Regions from separate parts of the Saccharopolyspora phatthalungensis genome, predicted to be linked through region 2. Evidence: riboswitches for the same ligand, from Rfam matches in the RefSeq annotation. Region 2 holds a riboswitch; each other region holds the start of a gene.
What was found. Region 2 has a riboswitch for cobalamin ahead of cobN (cobaltochelatase subunit CobN). Riboswitches for the same ligand answer to the same signal wherever they lie in the genome.

Region 1 (4,593 bases), on a different contig from region 2:
CGCGCCCTTGAGCAGACTTCGTCGACTGACGTCAATCACCGGCGATTTTCCTTCCCCGTCATCGTGGAATCCCGAGCCGACTCGCCGGCCCGGTCCAGCAGCCCTCGTCGTTCCAGCACTGCGGCACCGGCTCCGCCGGCCAGCCCGACGGCGAGCAAAGCCAGCCACGGCGCCCACCGCATCGGCGAATCCCCGGTCGCGTCGAGCAGTGCCCCGACGAGCCAGCTCACCCCGGCCGCGACCAGGCTGGACACCAGGTAGTAGAAGCCGTAGTAGGTGCCTGCCAGCCGTTCGCTGCCCACGATCGGCAGCAACTCCATCGCGAACGGATTGGTCACCGCCATGCCGACCGTGAACAGCACGGTCGCCAGCAGCACCGGAAGGCACCCCAGCACGACCCCGGTCCAGCCCGGCTCGGCCGGCGCTGCGAGCAGCGGACTGCTCAGCAGCACAGGGAGGAAGGACACGCCCATGCACATCAGCCCGAGCGAGACCGATCGACCCGCGCTCCACCTCCGCCGACACCACTGCGTGATCCGGACCTGCCCGGCTATGCCGACCACGGTCGACACCACGAACACGGCGGCCACGGATTCGCTGAGCCCGGAAACACGCTGTGCTTCCAGCGGAAGCATCAGATAGAGCTGGTTGTAGAGCGCGAAGTACGCGGACAACGCGAGCGTGAACGCCAGGAAGCGGCGGTTGTTGATCAACACGCGCCAGCTCCCTAGCACACTGTGCTGCTGCGATTGGAGATCCCGGCCGGGCAGCACGATGATCTGGGCCACCGTGAGAATCGCGAAGGCGATGCCCGCCACCCACGCGATCACCCGGAAGTCGACGGTGAGCAACGCGGCACCCAGCAGCGGCCCGACGAGAGTCCCGGCGTGCGCGAAAACGTTGAACACCGCGAACGCTTCCGCGCGTCGGTCCCCGGCCTCATGCATGAGGTAGGTGCGGACGGCCGGATTGAACAGGGCACCCGCCAGACCGGTGAGCACGGCGGCGGCGCACAAGCCCGGCAGCGAGGTGAACACGGCGAACAACCCGAAGGAGACCACCCGCAGCGCGCACCCCGTGATGATCATCGGTCGGCACCCGAGCCGGTCCGCGGCGGTTCCCCCGAGCAGGAACATCCCCTGCTGGCTCAGGTTCCGGACGCCGAGCACCAGCTCTGCCAGTAGCGGTGCGGCCCGTCCGGGAACACCGCGCACATCAGGTCGGAGTCCAGCTCCCGAGCGCACCACGCGGCGGCCAGAGCGACGGCACCGGTGCTCCATCCGCCGGTGACGAACGAGCCGGCGGCGAGCCGGCGGCACGCGTCCAAGGCTTCCGCGGGGCCGATCCAGTGCACTTCATCGAAGATGTCGTAGGCGACGTTGTCCGGATGGATGCTGCTTCCCAAACCACGCATCAGCCGGTGCGCGGCCGGCTGGCCGAAGACGGTCGAGTCGGTCGAATCGAACCCCACGATCCGGATATGCGGCCAACGCTCGCGAACCACCGGCGCGATCCCGGCACCGTGTCCACCGGTGCCGACACTGCACACCAAGACATCCAAATGCTGGAACTGGTCAGTGATTTCCCGGCCCAGGGCGAGGTATCCGGCGGGATTGTCCGGGTTGTTGTACTGGTCCGGCCAATAAGCACCGGGTAATCGAGCGAGCAGCTCGCCGACCCGATCGCGCCTGCTCCGTTGCCACCCGCCCGTGGGGTGCGGCGGGCGCTGTGCACTTTGGATGGTCAGGAAAGCGATCGAGGTCCGGACGTTGTCGAGCCGCCATGCGGCCGATCGCGTCGGGTCTTCGGCGCGTACTCGGCCGATCGTGGCGTGTAAGGCCGAATGTGGCGCCGACGACGGGCAGAGATGAGCAGCGAGCACAGGTGTCTCCACGCAGGTCGGGGTCCGCCCATCGGCGGACGGGGGTGATCAGACCTGCGCGGCCGGAATGGCGGTGCTGACGACGTCAGGGTGATGCGTCAAACGAACGTGCCTGTGGCGGCGATGCCGGACAACGGCGACGTGCGCGGCGCGGTGCTGCACCTGAGGTACCTCCTCCGGGGCTCCGCGACCCCGTACGAATCGGCACGACGACGTCAGTCTCCTGACTCATGGATCACTGCGCTCCGCTCGCCTTCCCGCCGTTTCACCGGCAGTGGCACAGGTGGCGGTAGCTCCCCATTCACAGTGGCGGGACCGTGCCGGATTCGCACCGGCTTCCTGGGCGCCGTCGAATGAACTTGTGTGGGGTGACATTTGCAGTCCCGGCGACGCCCGTCAAGACACGTGCCCGAGATCACTCTCGTTCCTGCGCGCTGGCGCAACTCGGTCCACGGGGGATTCGTGGCGCGGTGCCGGGCGACTAACCCGTCATCGTCCTATCGGTGCAATGGATTCGTCGGTGCGGAGGCAGCCTCGATATGTGCGAGGCGTTTCTACGCGGTTTCGCGCTCGGCCAGGACCCGGCGCGCGATTCCGAGCACCGGCTGGCACCCGGGCAGCGTCCGTGGGGTCGACGTCGGTGCTACCACCCAATGCGGTGTGACCGGGCTCGGCCACCGCGACGGCAGGATTAGCTTGGTGCCTCGCGCAATCGCGCTGACCTTCGCGGTGCGGAGATCGGCGGGCACGTCGTGCGTCGCCATCCGGCACGGCCTGGTCAGGAAGGTCCACGTGCGCTGGTTCGGGCTGCGCAGGATCGGGCCGGACATCAGGCTGATGGCGAGCCCGGCGGCCACCCGGGTGCCGAGTTCGGCAGGCATCGTGATGGCATCCAACGCATCGCCGGTCACGGCGATGATCCGTCCCGTCGCGGCATCGATGTCCAGCGAGCACCCCAGGAGTTCGGCGTAGCGCGCGGCATCCTGCGCGAGCTCGCTCGGCTGATCGCCAGCGGTTCCCGGGTCAATCGGTTTCGACTGTGCGAACCATGATGTTGTCGCGGTCATCGTCATCATCTCCGGAATGGAACTGCGCGGCGGGCCGGCTGCGGCCCGCTGTGTTGTTGTCGGGATTCGGGGCGGGCTGCACGCGTCGTCGCTGCGGGGGGTTCCTGACGTCCTCGCTGTGACGGCTGCCACCACGATGACCGATGTCCGGGGTGTGCGGCGCGTTGTGCGGTGTTCGTGGCCCGCTTTTCTACGCGGAATTGCCTGAATGGACACGAAGACTTTGGTTTGGATCGGTTGCACGCGAGAGGCGATGGCGAACAACGTGGTCAGCGCGTCAACGGCACAAGTCCATTGAGGCATGCGCGGAGGGCGGTTTCGCGGGGCGCCGAAACACGGCCAGTGGCCGGTGTTGTGCGAAGCGTAATACCGGTGCGCGGCCCTTGGCGGGTTTCCCGCCGTGGGCCACGCACCGGCCTGGGTGCGGAGTGTTTAGATGTACTTGCGAACCAGGCGCCCGGCACCTGGGGTGCTTCAGGACTGCGCGGGTTGGCTCCGGCGCTCGCCGCGCGACTCGTCGTCGGAGGTTTCCACGTCTTGTCCGACGGGGTCCCAGCGGATGGAACCCAGCGTGATGAGGCCCGCGATGGGCACGAGGGTCAGCAGCAGCATGGTGGTGGACAGCCCGAACGAGGCGAGGATCAACGGGAAAGAGTAGAAACCGATGATCGTGCCGACCCGGGAGACACCTTCGGCCCAGCCCATTCCGGCTCCGCGGATTTCGGTGGGGTAGGACAGCGCCGCCATCGTCTTGCCCTGCGCGCCCGGGCCGAAGGAGTGCCCGAAGATCAGCAGGCCAACGAGCAGCGCCGACACATACGCCCAGGAGGTTTTGCCCAGTACTCCAAGGGCGATGAGGCTGGCCGCGACGATGACGTACCCGATCAGGGCCAGTTTGCGCAGTCCGAGCCGGTGGGTCAGGAACGGCTGCGTTGTCCCGCCGAGGACGCCGAACAGGTTGATGCCGATGGTGGCGATCAGGACCGACAGGGTGTCCGCCCCGAAGATCATCGCGGCGATCACCGGGATGTAGAAGCCGACCGCGTAATACTGAATCGCCTGTGTTCCGCTGATCACCGACGCCAGCACGGTCCGGGCGCGGAACCGGGAGGTGAAGATTTCGCCGATGCCGACCTTTCGCCGCGGCGCGGCCTGTTCGGCGGTGGCGTCGGGTTTCACCCGGACCTGGATGCCGTAGCTCTTCTCCAGGATCTTCCCCGCCTCGTGCAGCCCGAGGTTGTGCGCTGCCCACATGGGGCTTTCCTCGGTGTAGGCGAGTCGCAGTAGCAGCACGATCAGGGCCGGCACGGCGCCGAACCCGACCGCCCACCGCCAGAGGTTCTCCGTCACGCCGGCGAAGTAGAACGGCATCACGATCAGGCCGGTGGAGACCACCGCCAGATACCAGATGGACTGCCAGAAGTTGACGTACTTGCCCTTGTCCTTGCTGTTGGTGAATTCGGCGACGAAGCTGAACGTCACCGGCATGTCGATGCCCACGCCGACGCCGAGCAGGAACCGGAACAGCAGCAGGAGTTCGAGGTTCGGGGACAGTCCGGCGCCGATCGCGGCGACGACGAACAGGGCGAGGTCGAGGATGAAGAGCTTGAACCGTCCGATCTTGTCGACGACGTAGCCGCCGAC
Region 2 (4,593 bases):
CGACGACCGAGCCCGCTAACCGGTCGCGCCACAGCTCCAAGGCCGCGGCGCTGCGCGTCGTCCCCAGTTCGCGGGCCAGCCCCGGGACGCGCTCGTCGGACAACGTGCAGATCACGGCGTTGTCGGTGGGCAGGCGGCGTCGGGTCACGCCGGCGGCGACCATCGCGGCGTCGCACAGCACCGGCGCTCCGTCGCGGAGCGCGGCTCGCGCGTTGATCACCACGTCCCGCGAGTACGCGAGATCATCGACCAGGTCGACCATGCCGCAGGCGTGGATCATGCGTACCGCTACGCCGGCCACCTCCGGCGGCAGGCCGGCCAGGTCGGTTTCCGCACGGATCGTGGCGAAGGAGCGGCGATAGATCTCCGCTCCTTCCCGGATGTATTCGGGCACCCCGCGGTAGCGGGACGGCCCGTTGTTCTCGTTCACACATTCCTCCGTGCCGCGTCGAGCGCGGCGGACACCTGGTCGGCATCGGCTTCCGACATCCATGCCTCATCGTCGAGACCGACCTCATAGCCGGCATCGGTGGCGAGTACTTCCACAACGCGCCCCTGCGGTCGGCCGCAGCGCCGCTCGCAACCCGACCAATGCACCGGCAGCGCACCGCCGGACGGGGCTCGCAGCGTGCGCCGGGCGTCCTCGCGGACATCGGCCCGTGCTTTCGCGCACCCGGGACGACCAGTGCACGCGGTCACCCCGACACCGTCCGAGAACGGATCTACGAGCAGCCCTCGCGCGCCCAGGTCCGACATCCACCGACCGGCTTCGTCCGGCCGCAAACCGGGCAGGACGACGGTCCGCCAAGGCGTCAGGCGAAGTTCGCCCGCGGTGTCGGACGCTGCGCCGATGATATCCATCTGGTCTCGCGACAGGCGGCCCAGTGGTGCCCCGGCCACCACCGCGACCGTCCCGTCGAGGCGGCGCGTCTGGCCGACCTGCGCATGCGTGGCCAACTGCGCCGACGGCACCGGGAGCGGCTGCGCCGGGACGACGCCCAATGTCGCGGCCAGCCGATCGGTGACCCGTCGCACTCCGTCGTCGAGCTCGGCCAGCCGCCACGCCGAGCAACCCTGCGCGGTCTTTTCCGCCAGGAACGCCTCCGCCGCGGCGATCGCGACTGCGGCCGCCCGGCTCGGGGTCGATCGCACCCCGGAATCCACGCCCGCGAGCACCAGCGCCACGCTGTCGGTGCGCAAGGCGAGCAGTCCGACATCGGCACCGAGCGAGATCACGTCTGCCCGGCCGTCATCGACGGCGAAAAGAAAACGTCCGGGTAGCACGGCCAGTGACGGTGTCTCACACAGCGCTGTATCGAGTTTTCCCGCCACCGCTCGCACGTCCATCAGCTCGCCGCCGTCCGCAGACGGAGAGCCGATGATGTTGCGGACCCGCTCGTGCGTTGCCGACGGCAACAGCCCGGCGGCCCGAAGCCGCGCGGCGAGCTCCCGCTCCGCTCCCGCCGGTAGGCCGCGCACCTGCACATTCGCCCGCGAGGTGAGCTCCACACCGCCGTCGCCGAGGGCCGCGACCTCCGCCAGCGCCCGCACCTGGCTCGGCGTGAGCACGCCCCCCGGAACACGGATCCGTGCCAGCCCCCCATCGGCTGCCTTGTGCACCCGCAGCGCGCCGGGACACGCATCCCGCTCCGGTCTGGCTCTGTGTGACACCCGGCCGATACTACGGGCCCCGGTAATTGCGGACGCAAACCAAGCGCGACCTGGCGCGAAGGTCTGGCGCGGTGCGACACGTATCATGCCTGGCGAACTTGACGAAAGATCACTTCGTTGCGGAGAGTGGTCGCAGCATTCAGCGGCGACAAGCGGAGGAAGCCGGTGCGAATCCGGCGCGGTCCCGCCACTGTCACCGGGGAGCGGACTCCATGAGGTCACCATCCGGACCGGATGGGAAGACGGGGCGAGCATCGATCCGGGAGCCAGGAGACTCCGGTCGCCGCGACCTACGAACCGGGGCGAGGACCCCGAGAGAGGTGCCGTCATGCGCCGCGCACGCGCGCCCAGGCCCAGCCACGCAGCTCGCCACGCCGAGGAGCGACCCGCATGATCCTACTTCTGTCCACTTCGGACACAGATCTGCTCAGCGCGAGGGCCGCCGACGCCGAGTACCGGCTCGGCAACCCGGCACGGTTGGGCGCGGACGACCTGCCCCCGCTGCTGGAGGGCGTGGACCTCGTCGTCGTCCGGCTGCTCGGTGGCCTCCGAGCCTGGGAGGAGGGCCTGGACGCACTGCTCGCGGGCCCGCGCCCGGTGGTCGTGCTCGGTGGTGAACAGGCCCCGGACGCCGAACTGATGGAATGTTCGACCGTGCCGGGCGGCGTGTGCGCCGAAGCGCACCGTTACCTCGCCCACGGCGGCCCGGACAACTTGGCGGAGCTGCACCACTTCCTGTCCGACACGATTCTGCTCACCGGACACGGCTTCGAGCCGCCGGTAGAGACCCCGACCTGGGGCGCACTGGAACGGACGCCCCGGCGCAACGAAGGGCCGACCGTTGCGGTGCTCTACTACCGCGCGCACCACATGGCTGGCAACACCGCGTTCGCGCACGCGCTGTGCGAGGCGATCGAGGACGCCGGGGGCCAAGCGCTGCCGCTGTTCTGCGCGTCCCTGCGGACACCCGACCCCCAACTGCTTGAGCAGCTGGGCCGCGCCGACGCGCTGATCGTCACCGTGCTCGCCGCGGGAGGCACCAAGCCCGCCACCGCTTCGGCCGGCGGTGACGACGAGGCGTGGGACGTCGGCGCGCTCGCCGAACTCGACATCCCGATCCTGCAGGGGCTGTGCCTGACCAGCACCCGCGCCGCCTGGGAGGAAAACGACGAGGGCCTGTCGCCGCTGGACATGGCCACCCAGGTCGCGGTGCCCGAGTTCGACGGCCGGCTGATCACCGTGCCGTTCTCCTTCAAGGAAAACGACTCTCAGGGGCTGCCCGTCTACGTGGCCGACCCGGAACGGGCCGCCAGGGTCGCCGGAATCGCGGTCCGGCACGCCACGCTGCGGCACGTCCCACCGCAGGACAAGCGCCTGGCGCTGATGCTGTCGGCCTACCCGACCAAGCACTCCCGGATCGGCAACGCGGTCGGTCTGGACACCCCCGTCAGCGCGGTCCGCCTGCTGCGAGCGCTGCGGGAGCACGGCTACGACATCGGCCCAGCAGACGGCCCCGACGCACTGCCCGGCGTCGCGGCCCAGGACGGCGACGCCCTGATCCACGCGCTGATCGCCGCCGGTGGTCAGGACCGCGACTGGCTGTCCGAGGAACAGCTCAGCGGCAACCCGATCCGCATCCCCGCTACCCGCTACGCGAGCTGGTTCTCGACGCTGCCCGAGGACCTGCGCGCCGAGATCGAGCAGCACTGGGGCCCGCCGCCAGGAGAGCTGTTCGTCGACCGCTCCCAGGACCCGGACGGCGAGATCGTCCTCGCCGCCATCCGAGCGGGCAACGTCGTGCTCATGGTGCAGCCGCCCCGCGGTTTCGGCGAGAACCCGATCGCGATCTACCACGACCCGGACCTGCCACCGAGCCACCACTACCTGGCGGCCTACCGCTGGCTGATCGACGAGTTCGGCGCCCACGCAATGGTGCACCTGGGCAAGCACGGCAACCTCGAATGGCTGCCCGGGAAGACGGCGGGCATGTCCGCCTCCTGCGCCCCGGACGCCGCGCTGGCCGATCTCCCGCTGATCTACCCGTTCTTGGTCAACGACCCCGGCGAGGGCACGCAGGCCAAACGCCGGGTGCACGCCACCCTGGTCGACCACCTCGTGCCGCCGATGGCCCGTGCGGAGAGCTACGGCGACATCGCCCGGCTGGAACAGCTCCTCGACGAACACGCCAACATCGCCGCGATGGATCCGGCGAAGCTGCCCGCCATCCGCAGCCAGATCTGGACGCTGATGCAGGCCGCCAAGCTCGACCACGATCTCGGGCTCGAAGAACGGCCGCACGACGCGGAGTTCGACGACATGCTGCTGCACGTCGACGGGTGGTTGTGCGAGGTCAAGGACGCCCAGATCCGCGACGGCCTGCACGTGCTCGGCGATGCCCCGACCAGCGAAGCCCGGGTCAACCTCGTCCTTGCGATGCTGCGCGCGCGCCAGATGTGGAGCGGGCAGAGCGGCGCGCTGCCCGGATTGCGGGAAGCGCTCGGGCTCGACGAAGACGGCAGTGCGGCTCGCGGGCAGGTCGACGACATCGAGACCCGCGCGCACGCCCTGGTCCAAGCGATGGAGGACCGCGGCTGGACCCCCGGTTCGGCGCCGGAGGTCTGCCGGGAGGTGCTCGGCCACGCCGAGGACGCGGTCGTCCAGGTGCTGGAATTCGCCGCGACCGAGGTGGTGCCGCGACTGGCCGCGACGACCGACGAGATGAGCGCGACGCTGCACGCCCTCGAAGGTGGTTACGTTCCGGCCGGTCCCAGCGGGTCGCCGCTGCGCGGGCTGGTCAACGTCCTGCCCACCGGCCGCAACTTCTACTCCGTCGACCCCAAGGCCGTGCCCAGCCGCCTGGCCTGGGAGACGGGGTGGGCGATCGCCGACTCCCTGCTCGAACGCTACCGCGCCGACACCGGC
Region 3 (4,593 bases), on a different contig from region 2:
TTGGGCCCGCGGGCGCTGCTCCACCAACAGGAACTCGCCTCCGGTGTGGTCGGTCCCCGGTGCGTTGAGGTTGATCACGACCTGCAGCGGGAACACCTTGTCGCCGTAGAGATCGCGGTGCAGCGCGTTCCAGCCGCCCTGCTCGTAGCGCAGCAGGATAGGGGTCGGGCGGGTCTGCCCGGCCCGATGGCAGATGTCCAGCCACTCGTCAAGGGTGTCCGGCCATTCCGCTTCCCGGCCGAGCTTGTCGTACCAGTCCTGGGCGATCGGCAGCAGCCGCGGGTACAGGGCCTGTCGCAGCTTCTCCACCGGCTCGGGGAAGGGCGCGGCGAAGTAGTGGTAGTCGCCGTTGTCTCCGAAGCGGTGGCGGCGCAGATTGATCGTCGCGCGGAAGTGCTCGGGCTCGTTCCACAGGGCCGCGATCCGTTCGCACTCGTCGGCGGTCAGCAACTGCGGCAGCAGTGCGCACCCGTAGTCGTTGACCTCGGCGGCAACCGTCTGCCAGTCCGCGCCGGAGACCCGCTTCGCGTACCGGTCCGCCTTCGGCGTGCTCATGATGCCTCCAGGTTCAACAGGGTCGTCTTGGCCTCCAGCCCGCCGACGTATCCGCCCGCCGTTCCGTCCGAACGCACGACGCGGTGGCATGGCACCACCACCGGCAGCGGGTTGGTCGCGCACGCGGAACCCACTGCGCGCACCGCTCGGGGGCTGCCCGCAGCCGCCGCGACATCGGCATAGCTGGCCGTGTTGCCGTAGGCGATGTCGGGCAGGTGGGACAGCACGTTCAGCCGGAACCCGCGGGAGAGGCGCCAGTCCAGCGGCAGGTCGAAGGCGCGCCGCCGCTTGGTGAAGTACTGCTCGATCTGGCGGGCGACCTCGTCCAGTCGGTCGGTTGCCCGCAGGATGCGGGGGCTGATCAACTTGGCCAGCGACTCCAGGACCCGGTCATGCCCCTGCCTGGTGTACGCGACCCGCACCAGGCCGAGCTCGGTCGCGGCCAGCAGCAGCTCGCCCACCGGGGTGTCGATCGTGCGGTAGGAGACGTCCAGCAGCCCCTCCCGCCGGGCCGCGTGCACCAGCTCGAAGTGCAGTCGCTTGCTGACGTCGAAGTCGATCGCCGGGAGCGCATCGAACAGGTGCCTGTCGTCGGATTCGTGGATCGCCATCATCACGCTTCCCCTCCTACGCTCGTGGCGCGTCGATACGTCGCGCGCAGGGTTTTGATGCCGTCGGCCGCGGCGCGGCGGGCCGCATCCGTACTGCCGCCGATGATCTCGGCGATTTCGGCGTAGGGCAGCCCCGCCAGGTAGTGGTAGGCCACGGCCATGCGTTGTTTGGTCGGCAGCGCGCTCAACGCTGCCCACAGGTCGCCGTCCCAGTCCTCCGGACGGCCGGCGGTGCTGGGCCGCTCGGGCAGGCGCGCCACGACCACGGGTCGACGCGCCGTTGCCCGGGTGACGTCGACCGCCTTGCGGTGCGCGATCGTGACCAGCCACGCCTCCACGTTGGCGTCCTCGGCGAGCTCCGGGTAGGCGCGCAGCGCGGCCAGGAAGGTCTCCGACCAGGCGTCTTCGGCGTCGGCTGGTCCGAGCACGGCTCGGCACACTCGCAGCACCATCGGGCCGTACTCGTCGACGATCTGCTCGAACGGTCTCACTTTCACTCCCCGTAGACGGCCGGGCCCCGCGGAACGTGAGATGCGGATCCAGCACCGTTGACGTGATCGTCACCCGACCTGGTTCGTTCCGCTGGCCGCACACGCCCGACCCCGCCGCCAGCGGTTCCGCTGCGTTCAAGGTCCGTGCAGCGGGGAACGGAGTGCCAGCCCGGTCACGTCCGCACGACACTGAGTGACGAGCCTCTCATCCGTGGTGCGGGCACGGGTGGGAAAGGGGTGTTCAGCGCGGAAGTCACCGGATGCGCGGACACCGTCCAGGTGCGTCGGCCTCTTGCCAACGGCCTTGCAGTCGGTAGCCTCCGTTGTGCTGGTGGTTCGTCCGCCCCAAGCGCGACTGAAGTCGCATCCGCGGGTGGGCGAGGCAAGAGGGAACCCGGTGCGAGTCCGGGACTGCCCCGCAGCGGTGAGTGGGAACGACCGCCGTCCCCGGTCTGAGCAGACCGGGCGCAGCACTGGGCACGCGTGCCTGGGAAGCGACGGCCAGTAGGAACCCCGGCAACGGCCGGGACCTGCCCGCGAGTCCGAAGACCTGCCACCGGTGCGCGCACCGAGTGGTGCGCGCGGTCCGAGGTCTCGCGGGAGGGCCTGGCGGACGACCGGCCCGTGTCGCGCGGCGCCTGCCGGTTCGCCTGCTCTTTCCCTGACCTCGGGGCATTTGTCGTCGAGCTCGCGAGGAGAGGGCCTTGACCAGCAAGATCGGATCGACCGTACTCGGCTACCCCCGGATCGGCCCCAACCGGGAATTGAAGCGCGCATTGGAGAGCTACTGGTCGTCCCGCACCGGCGAAGCGGAACTGCGCGCGGTCGCGCGCGAACTGCGGCTCGATTCTTGGCGCGCGCTACGGGATGCGGGCCTGGACTCGGTACCGGGCAACACTTTTTCGTTCTACGACCAGGTGCTGGACACCGCGGTCACCTTCGGTGCGGTCCCGCCGCGCTACGCCGAGCTCGGGTTGGGCCCGTTGGACACCTACTTCGCCATGGCGCGCGGCGTCGAGTCGATGCCGCCGCTGGAGATGACCAAGTGGTTCGACACCAACTACCACTACCTGGTGCCCGAGATCGGTCCGGACACGCGCTTCTCGCTGGCCGACCGGACCCCGGTGGAGCAGTACCGGGAGGCCGCCGAAGCGGGCGTGACCACCCGCCCGGTGCTGGTGGGCCCGCTGACCTTCCTGCTGCTGTCCAAGCCCGCCGCCGGAGCTCCGGAGGCGTTCCGGCCGTTGGACAAGCTGGCTGGGCTCCTCGACGCTTACGCCGAGCTGCTGGGCGAGCTGTACCGAGCCGGCGTGGAGTGGGTGCAACTGGACGAACCCGCGTTCGCCGCCGACCGCTCGCAGCCGGAGCTGGATGCGCTGCGCGAGGCCTACCAGCGGCTCGGTGCTCTGGGCGAGCGTCCGAACCTGTTGGTCGCGGGCTATTTCGGCGATCTCGGTGCGGCGTTGCAGGTGCTGGCCTCCAGCCCGGTCGAGGCCATCGGTGTCGATCTGGTCGCCGGGACGTCGACAGTGGACTCCTTGTCGTCGGTCCGCGGGTTGCAGGACAAGACCTTGGTAGCCGGGCTGGTCGACGGGCGCAATGTTTGGCGCACCGATCTCGACAAGGCGCTTGCGACCGCTGCGACGCTGCTCGGCTCGGCAAGCGAGGTTGCCGTTAGCACGTCGTGCTCCCTATTGCACGTGCCGTATGACGTCGAGGCAGAAGAGAATCTCGATCCGCAGGTCAAATCCTGGTTGGCCTTCGCCGAGCAGAAGGTCCGCGAAGTGGTCGTCCTCGGCCGGGCGTTGCAGGCAGGCCGCGACGCGGTGGCCGAGGAACTGGCCGCGGCCCGTGCGGCCGTCGCCGACCGCGCCCAAGCCGACCGGGTGCGCAACAATCGCGTGCGGGCTCGGCTGCAGGCAATGCGGCCGGAGTACACCACGCGCAGTGACTACGAGAACAGGCGCGCCGCCCAGCAGAAGTCCTTGCGCCTGCCGCCGTTGCCGACCACGACGATCGGATCGTTTCCGCAGACCACCGACGTCCGCAAGGCGCGGGCCGCGTTGCGCGCCGGCCGCATCGACCAGGCGACTTATCGGCAGCGGATGCGCGAGGAGATCGAGCGGGTGATCCACCTCCAGGAAGAACTCGGGCTCGATGTCCTGGTCCACGGCGAACCCGAACGCAACGACATGGTGCAGTACTTCGCCGAATACCTGGACGGCTTCGCCAGCACCGACAACGGCTGGGTGCAGTCCTACGGGTCGCGGTGCGTGCGGCCGCCGATCCTGTTCGGCGATGTCTCCCGCCCGAAGCCGATCACGATCGAATGGGCGAGTTATGCGCAGCGACTGACCGAGAAGCCGGTCAAGGGCATGCTCACCGGTCCGGTGACGATCCTGGCGTGGTCGTTCGTCCGGGACGACCAGCCGCTGGCCGACACCGCGAAGCAGGTCGCGCTGGCCATCCGGGACGAGGTGAACGATCTGGAGGCGGCCGGTATCCGGGTCATCCAGGTCGACGAACCGGCGCTGCGCGAGTTGCTGCCGTTGCGCGCGGCGCAGCACGAGGCGTACCTGGACTGGGCGGTGACCTCGTTCCGGCTGGCCACCTGCGGCGTCGCCGAATCCACCCAGGTCCACACCCACCTGTGCTATTCCGAGTTCGGCGACGTGATCAACGCGATCGTGGCGCTGGACGCCGATGTCACCAGCATCGAGGCCGCCCGCTCGCGCATGGAGGTGCTGGACGACCTGAACTCGGTCGGTTTCGGTCGCGGCGTGGGACCCGGCGTGTACGACATCCACTCGCCGCGGGTGCCGGAGGTGGCCGAGGTCGCGGACCTGCTGCGGGCCGCGCTGGCGGCCGTTCCGGCGGATCGGCTGTGGGTCAACCCGGACTGCGGGCTGAAGACGCGCGGCTATGTCGAGGTCGAG
Region 4 (4,593 bases), 2.5 Mb from region 2:
CGACTCGTCACGCAGGATGTACTGGTACTGCTCGGCGATGCCGACCATCTTGTTCCGCCGGCCCAGCGCCAGGATCTGCGCGAACCCGGTGTAGAACCACATGCCCTCGAAGATCACATAGAAGGCGACCAGATCGCGCAGGAAGGCCTGGTCGGCCTCGGTGCTGCCGGTGGCGAAATCGGGATCTTCCAGGCTTTGGGTGTACTGCAGGGCCCAGGCGTCCTTGTCGGAGATCGACGGGATCTCCCGGTACATGTTGAAAAGTTCGCCCTCGTCGAGGCCGAGACTCTCACAGATGTACTGGAAGGTGTGCGTGTGCACGGCTTCCTCGAACGCCTGCCGCAGCAGGTACTGGCGGCATTCCGGGTTGGTGATGTGCCGGTAGACGGCGAGCACAATGTTATTGGCCACCAAGGATTCCGCGGTCGCGAAGAATCCGAGGTTGCGCTTGAGCAGCAGACGCTCGTCGTCGCTGAGGCCGTCGGTGGACTTCCACAACGCGATGTCGGCCTGCATCGAGATCTCGGTGGGCATCCAGTGGTTGTTGCAGCCCGCGAGGTACTTCTCCCACGCCCAGCCGTACTTCAGCGGGAGCAGCTGGTTGACGTCGGCGCGGGCGTTGATCATCGCCTTGTCGCTGACGTCGACGCGCCCGGCGGCGCGGTCGATCTCGCCGAGTCCGGCGCCGGAGGAGGGTGTTTGCGGTGAGGTCATGCCGTTGATGCTCCTGGAGGGAAAGTCGCCGCGGTTGTGGAGATGTGATGGGGTGCTCGGGCCGCTGGTCGCCGTTATTGGCAGGCCTCGCAGTCCGGGTCCTCGACCGAACAGGCCACCGCCGCCTCCGTCGGGACCGCGTTGAGCTTGCCGTCGGTGCCGCGCAGGGTGCTCTTCTCCACGTGCGTCGCGCTGGTGGAGCGCAGGTAGTACGTGGTCTTGAGACCCTTGCGCCAGGCGAGCCGGTAGAGCTCGTCGAGTAGCCGGCCGCTGGGGTGCGACACGTAGAGGTTCAGCGACTGCGCCTGGTCGATCCACTTCTGGCGACGCGCCGCCGCCTCGACCAGCCAGTGCGGTTCGACCTCGAACGCCGTCGCGTACAGGGCCTTGAGCTCGGCGGGAACCCGGTCGATCGCGGCCAGGCTGCCGTCGAAGAACTTCAGGTCGGCGACCATCGCGGAGTCCCAGAGGCCCGCCCGCTTGAGGTCCGCGACCAGGTGCGGGTTGACCACGGTGAAGTCCCCGGACATGTTCGCCTTGACGTACAGGTTGCGGTAGACCGGCTCGATGGACTGGTTGACCCCGCAGATGTTGGAGATCGTGGCGGTCGGTGCGATGGCCATCACGTTGGAGTTCCGCATGCCGTCCCGCCGGACCCGCTCCCGCAACGCCTTCCAGTCCATAGTGGACGTTCGGTCCAGGTCGACGTCACCATCGCGGGCGTCGGCGAGCAGCTCCAGCGAATCGATGGGCAGGATTCCCCGGCTCCACAGCGACCCGTCGAAGGACTCGTACCGGCCTCGCTCGGCCGCCAGCCGGCTGGACGCGGCGATGGCGTGGTAGCTGATCTGCTCCATGCTGCGGTCGGCGAACTCGACCGCGGCCGGCGAAGACGCCGGGATGCGCTGGGCGAACAGCGCATCCGCAAAGCCCATCAGTCCGAGCCCGATCGGCCGGTGCCGCAGGTTGGAGCGACGTGCCTCGGGAATCGTGTAAAAGTTGATGTCGATCACATTGTCGAGCATCCGCACGGCGGTACGCGTGGTGCGCTCCAGCCGCTCGGTGTCGATGCCCTCGGCGGTGACATGCCGCGCCAGGTTGATCGACCCGAGGTTGCACACGGCGACCTCGTCGGCGCTGGTGTTCAGCGTGATCTCGGTGCACAGGTTGGAGGAGTGCACGACCCCGCTGTGCTGCTGCGGCGAGCGCAGGTTGCACGGGTCCTTGAAGGTGATCCACGGGTGACCGGTCTCGAACAGCATGGTCAGCATCCGCCGCCACAGCTCCACCGCGCGCACCCGCCGGAACACCCGGACCTCGCCTCGGTCGGCGGCCTGCTCGTAGGCGCGGTAGCGGTCGGCGAACGCTTGGCCGTACAGGTCATGCAGGTCGGGGGTCTCGTCCGGAGAGAACAGCGTCCACTGCTCGTCGGCCTCGACGCGGCGCAGGAACTCGTCGGGCACCCAGTTCGCGGTGTTCATGTCGTGGGTGCGGCGGCGCTCGTCCCCGGTGTTCTTGCGCAGGTCAAGGAACTCCTCGACATCGATATGCCAGGTCTCCAGATACGCGCACACCGCTCCCTTGCGCCGACCGCCCTGGTTCACCGCCACCGCGGTGTCATTGGCGATCTTCAAAAACGGCACCACGCCCTGGGACTTGCCGTTGGTGCCGTTGATGTGCGCGCCGATACCGCGCACCGGTGTCCAGTCGTTGCCCAGCCCACCGGCGTACTTCGACAGCAGCGCGTTGTTGCTGATCGAGTGGAAGATCCCGGACAAATTGTCGTCCACAGTGGTCAGAAAGCAGGACGACAACTGCGGCCGGGTCGTACCGGAATTGAACAGGGTCGGCGTCGAGCACATGAAGTCAAACGACGACAACAGGTGGTAAAACTCGATCGCCCTGGCCTCGCGGTCGTCTTCACGCAGCGCCAGCCCCATCGCGACCCGCATGAAAAACGCCTGCGGCAACTCGAACCGGGTGCCGTCGTGGTGCAGGAAGTAGCGGTCGTACAGGGTCTGCAGGCCGAGGAAACCGAAGGTCAGGTCGCGTTCGGGCACCAGCGCGCGGCCCAGTCGGGCAACGTCGAAGGTGCCCAGCTCCGGGTCGAGCCGGGCCAGTTCGATGCCGCGGCGCACGTAGTCGGCGAAATACTCCGGGTAGCGGTCGCGCATTTCCTCTTGGTCGGCCTCCTGCGGTTCGCCCAGGAAGCTCAGTGCTTCGCGGCGCATCCGGTCCAGCAAGAGCCGGGCGGTGACCTGCGAATAGTTCGGTTCGGTCTCGATCAGGGTGCGCGCCGCCATGATCTGGGCCAGCGACAGCTCGTCGTCGCTGATACCGGCGTAGCCGGTGCGACGTACCTCGTCGAGCACGGCTTCCGCCGAAACGCCGGGCAGCCCGGCGCAGGCCTGGTGGACCACAGTGGACACACGGGTCCAGTCGTTGAGTGTCGCCGTCACGGGCTCTCTCCCTCGCGAGCTCGGCGGACCACGACGGCGCACGAGGAGACCACGGCGGCACGAAACCGCTGGTCGTCCGCGTGGACCCGCCCTCGAGGTCCCGGACAGCACGCTTTCTCGCGTGCACCGGCGGCAGGTCTTCGGACTCACGGGCGGCCTACTGGTCGTGGCTTCCCGGGCTTCTTGCCCAGTGCCTTAACCCGCTACCGTTCGGCAGCCGGGTCACGACGGTCGTTCCCGTTCACCGCTGCGGGGCAGTCCCGGATTCGCACCGGGTTCCCTCTTGCCTCACCGGACGCTTCCGGTGAACCACCAGCGAGCGACACACTACATGTTGGGTTTGGATGTGACGTGCATGGGCAGATAACGGCGTGTCGCGGTCTTGGTCGACAGCGCGGGCGAGGTAGCAGAGACTGGGCGGCCGGAGCCGGGCGAAAGGGGTACCAGTGGACGAGGCGAAGCTGCGGTCGTTGGTCTCGCGGCTGACTGTGGCGGATAAGGCAAGGTTGCTCACGGGGGCGGACTTATGGACCCTGCACCCGATGCCCCAGATCGGACTGCGGTCGCTGGTGCTCTCCGACGGGCCGAATGGGGTGCGCGGCACGGCCTGGGACGAGCGCGACCCGTCGCTGTTGTTGCCGGTGGCGTCCGCGCTGGCCGCGACGTGGGACCGGGCGTCGGCACGCATCATGGGAGAGCTGTTCGGCGACGAGGCGCGCCGCCGGGGCGTGCACGTGGTGCTGGCACCGACGGTCAACGTGCACCGAAGTCCCTTTGGCGGACGGCATTTCGAGAACTTGTCGGAGGATCCGCTGCTGATCGCCGAGATCGGGGCCGAGATCGTCGCGGGTATTCAGTCGCGCGGGGTGGCCGCGACCCCGAAGCACTACGTAGCCAACGACAGCGAAACCGAGCGGCTCAGTTACGACGCCGTGATCGACGATCAGACGTTGCGAGAGGTCTACCTCAAACCGTTCGAGCGGGTCATCGCGAAGGCTTCGCCGTGGGCGCTGATGGCCGCCTACAACTCGGTGAACGGCCACACGATGACCGAGAATTCCGTGCTGGTCAACGACATCCTCAAGGGTGAGTGGGCGTGGGACGGCATGCTCGTGTCGGACTGGTTCGCCACCCGATCGGTCGAGGCGGCGGCCCTCGGCGGCCTCGACCTGGCCATGCCCGGCCCGAAAAGCCCGTGGAGCGACGGGAAACTCGCGACGGCCGTGGAGCAGGGCAAGGTTTCCGAGAGGGTCCTCGACGACAAGGTGCTGCGGGTGTTGCGGCTGGCGGCACGCGTCGGCGCCTTCGCGGACTCGAAACCCGGAGACGGCCCGTCGGAGCAGGCCAGGCCGGTCATCCGGGTGCTGGCGGCGCGGGGATTCGTGCTGCTTCGCAACGAAGTGGTGGGCGACGCGCCGCT

Region 1: another riboswitch for cobalamin. It lies ahead of BJ970_RS31355 (pyridoxal-phosphate dependent enzyme); the one in region 2 lies ahead of cobN (cobaltochelatase subunit CobN).
Region 3: another riboswitch for cobalamin. It lies ahead of metE (5-methyltetrahydropteroyltriglutamate--homocysteine S-methyltransferase); the one in region 2 lies ahead of cobN (cobaltochelatase subunit CobN).
Region 4: another riboswitch for cobalamin. It lies ahead of BJ970_RS03535 (ribonucleoside-diphosphate reductase subunit alpha); the one in region 2 lies ahead of cobN (cobaltochelatase subunit CobN).

The regions. Positions count from the first base shown of each region.
Region 1 covers NZ_JACHIW010000002.1:1,106,365-1,110,957, reverse strand. Annotated here, with positions in the region: gene BJ970_RS31365 (ABC transporter substrate-binding protein) at 1-39, opposite strand, end outside; gene BJ970_RS31360 (MFS transporter) at 36-1,214, opposite strand; gene BJ970_RS31355 (pyridoxal-phosphate dependent enzyme) at 1,148-1,882, opposite strand; cobalamin riboswitch at 2,079-2,249, opposite strand; gene BJ970_RS31350 (hypothetical protein) at 2,437-2,958, opposite strand; gene BJ970_RS31345 (MFS transporter) at 3,424-4,593, opposite strand, start outside.
Region 2 covers NZ_JACHIW010000001.1:3,335,412-3,340,004, reverse strand. Annotated here, with positions in the region: gene BJ970_RS15450 (precorrin-8X methylmutase) at 1-394, opposite strand, end outside; gene cobG (precorrin-3B synthase) at 427-1,671, opposite strand; cobalamin riboswitch at 1,781-1,967, shown strand; gene cobN (cobaltochelatase subunit CobN) at 2,062-4,593, shown strand, end outside.
Region 3 covers NZ_JACHIW010000002.1:461,332-465,924, reverse strand. Annotated here, with positions in the region: gene BJ970_RS29145 (2OG-Fe(II) oxygenase) at 1-555, opposite strand, end outside; gene BJ970_RS29140 (methylated-DNA--[protein]-cysteine S-methyltransferase) at 552-1,169, opposite strand; gene BJ970_RS29135 (RNA polymerase sigma factor) at 1,169-1,663, opposite strand; cobalamin riboswitch at 1,973-2,229, shown strand; gene metE (5-methyltetrahydropteroyltriglutamate--homocysteine S-methyltransferase) at 2,362-4,593, shown strand, end outside.
Region 4 covers NZ_JACHIW010000001.1:805,311-809,903, reverse strand. Annotated here, with positions in the region: gene BJ970_RS03540 (ribonucleotide-diphosphate reductase subunit beta) at 1-714, opposite strand, end outside; gene BJ970_RS03535 (ribonucleoside-diphosphate reductase subunit alpha) at 789-3,173, opposite strand; cobalamin riboswitch at 3,288-3,502, opposite strand; gene BJ970_RS03530 (glycoside hydrolase family 3 protein) at 3,620-4,593, shown strand, end outside.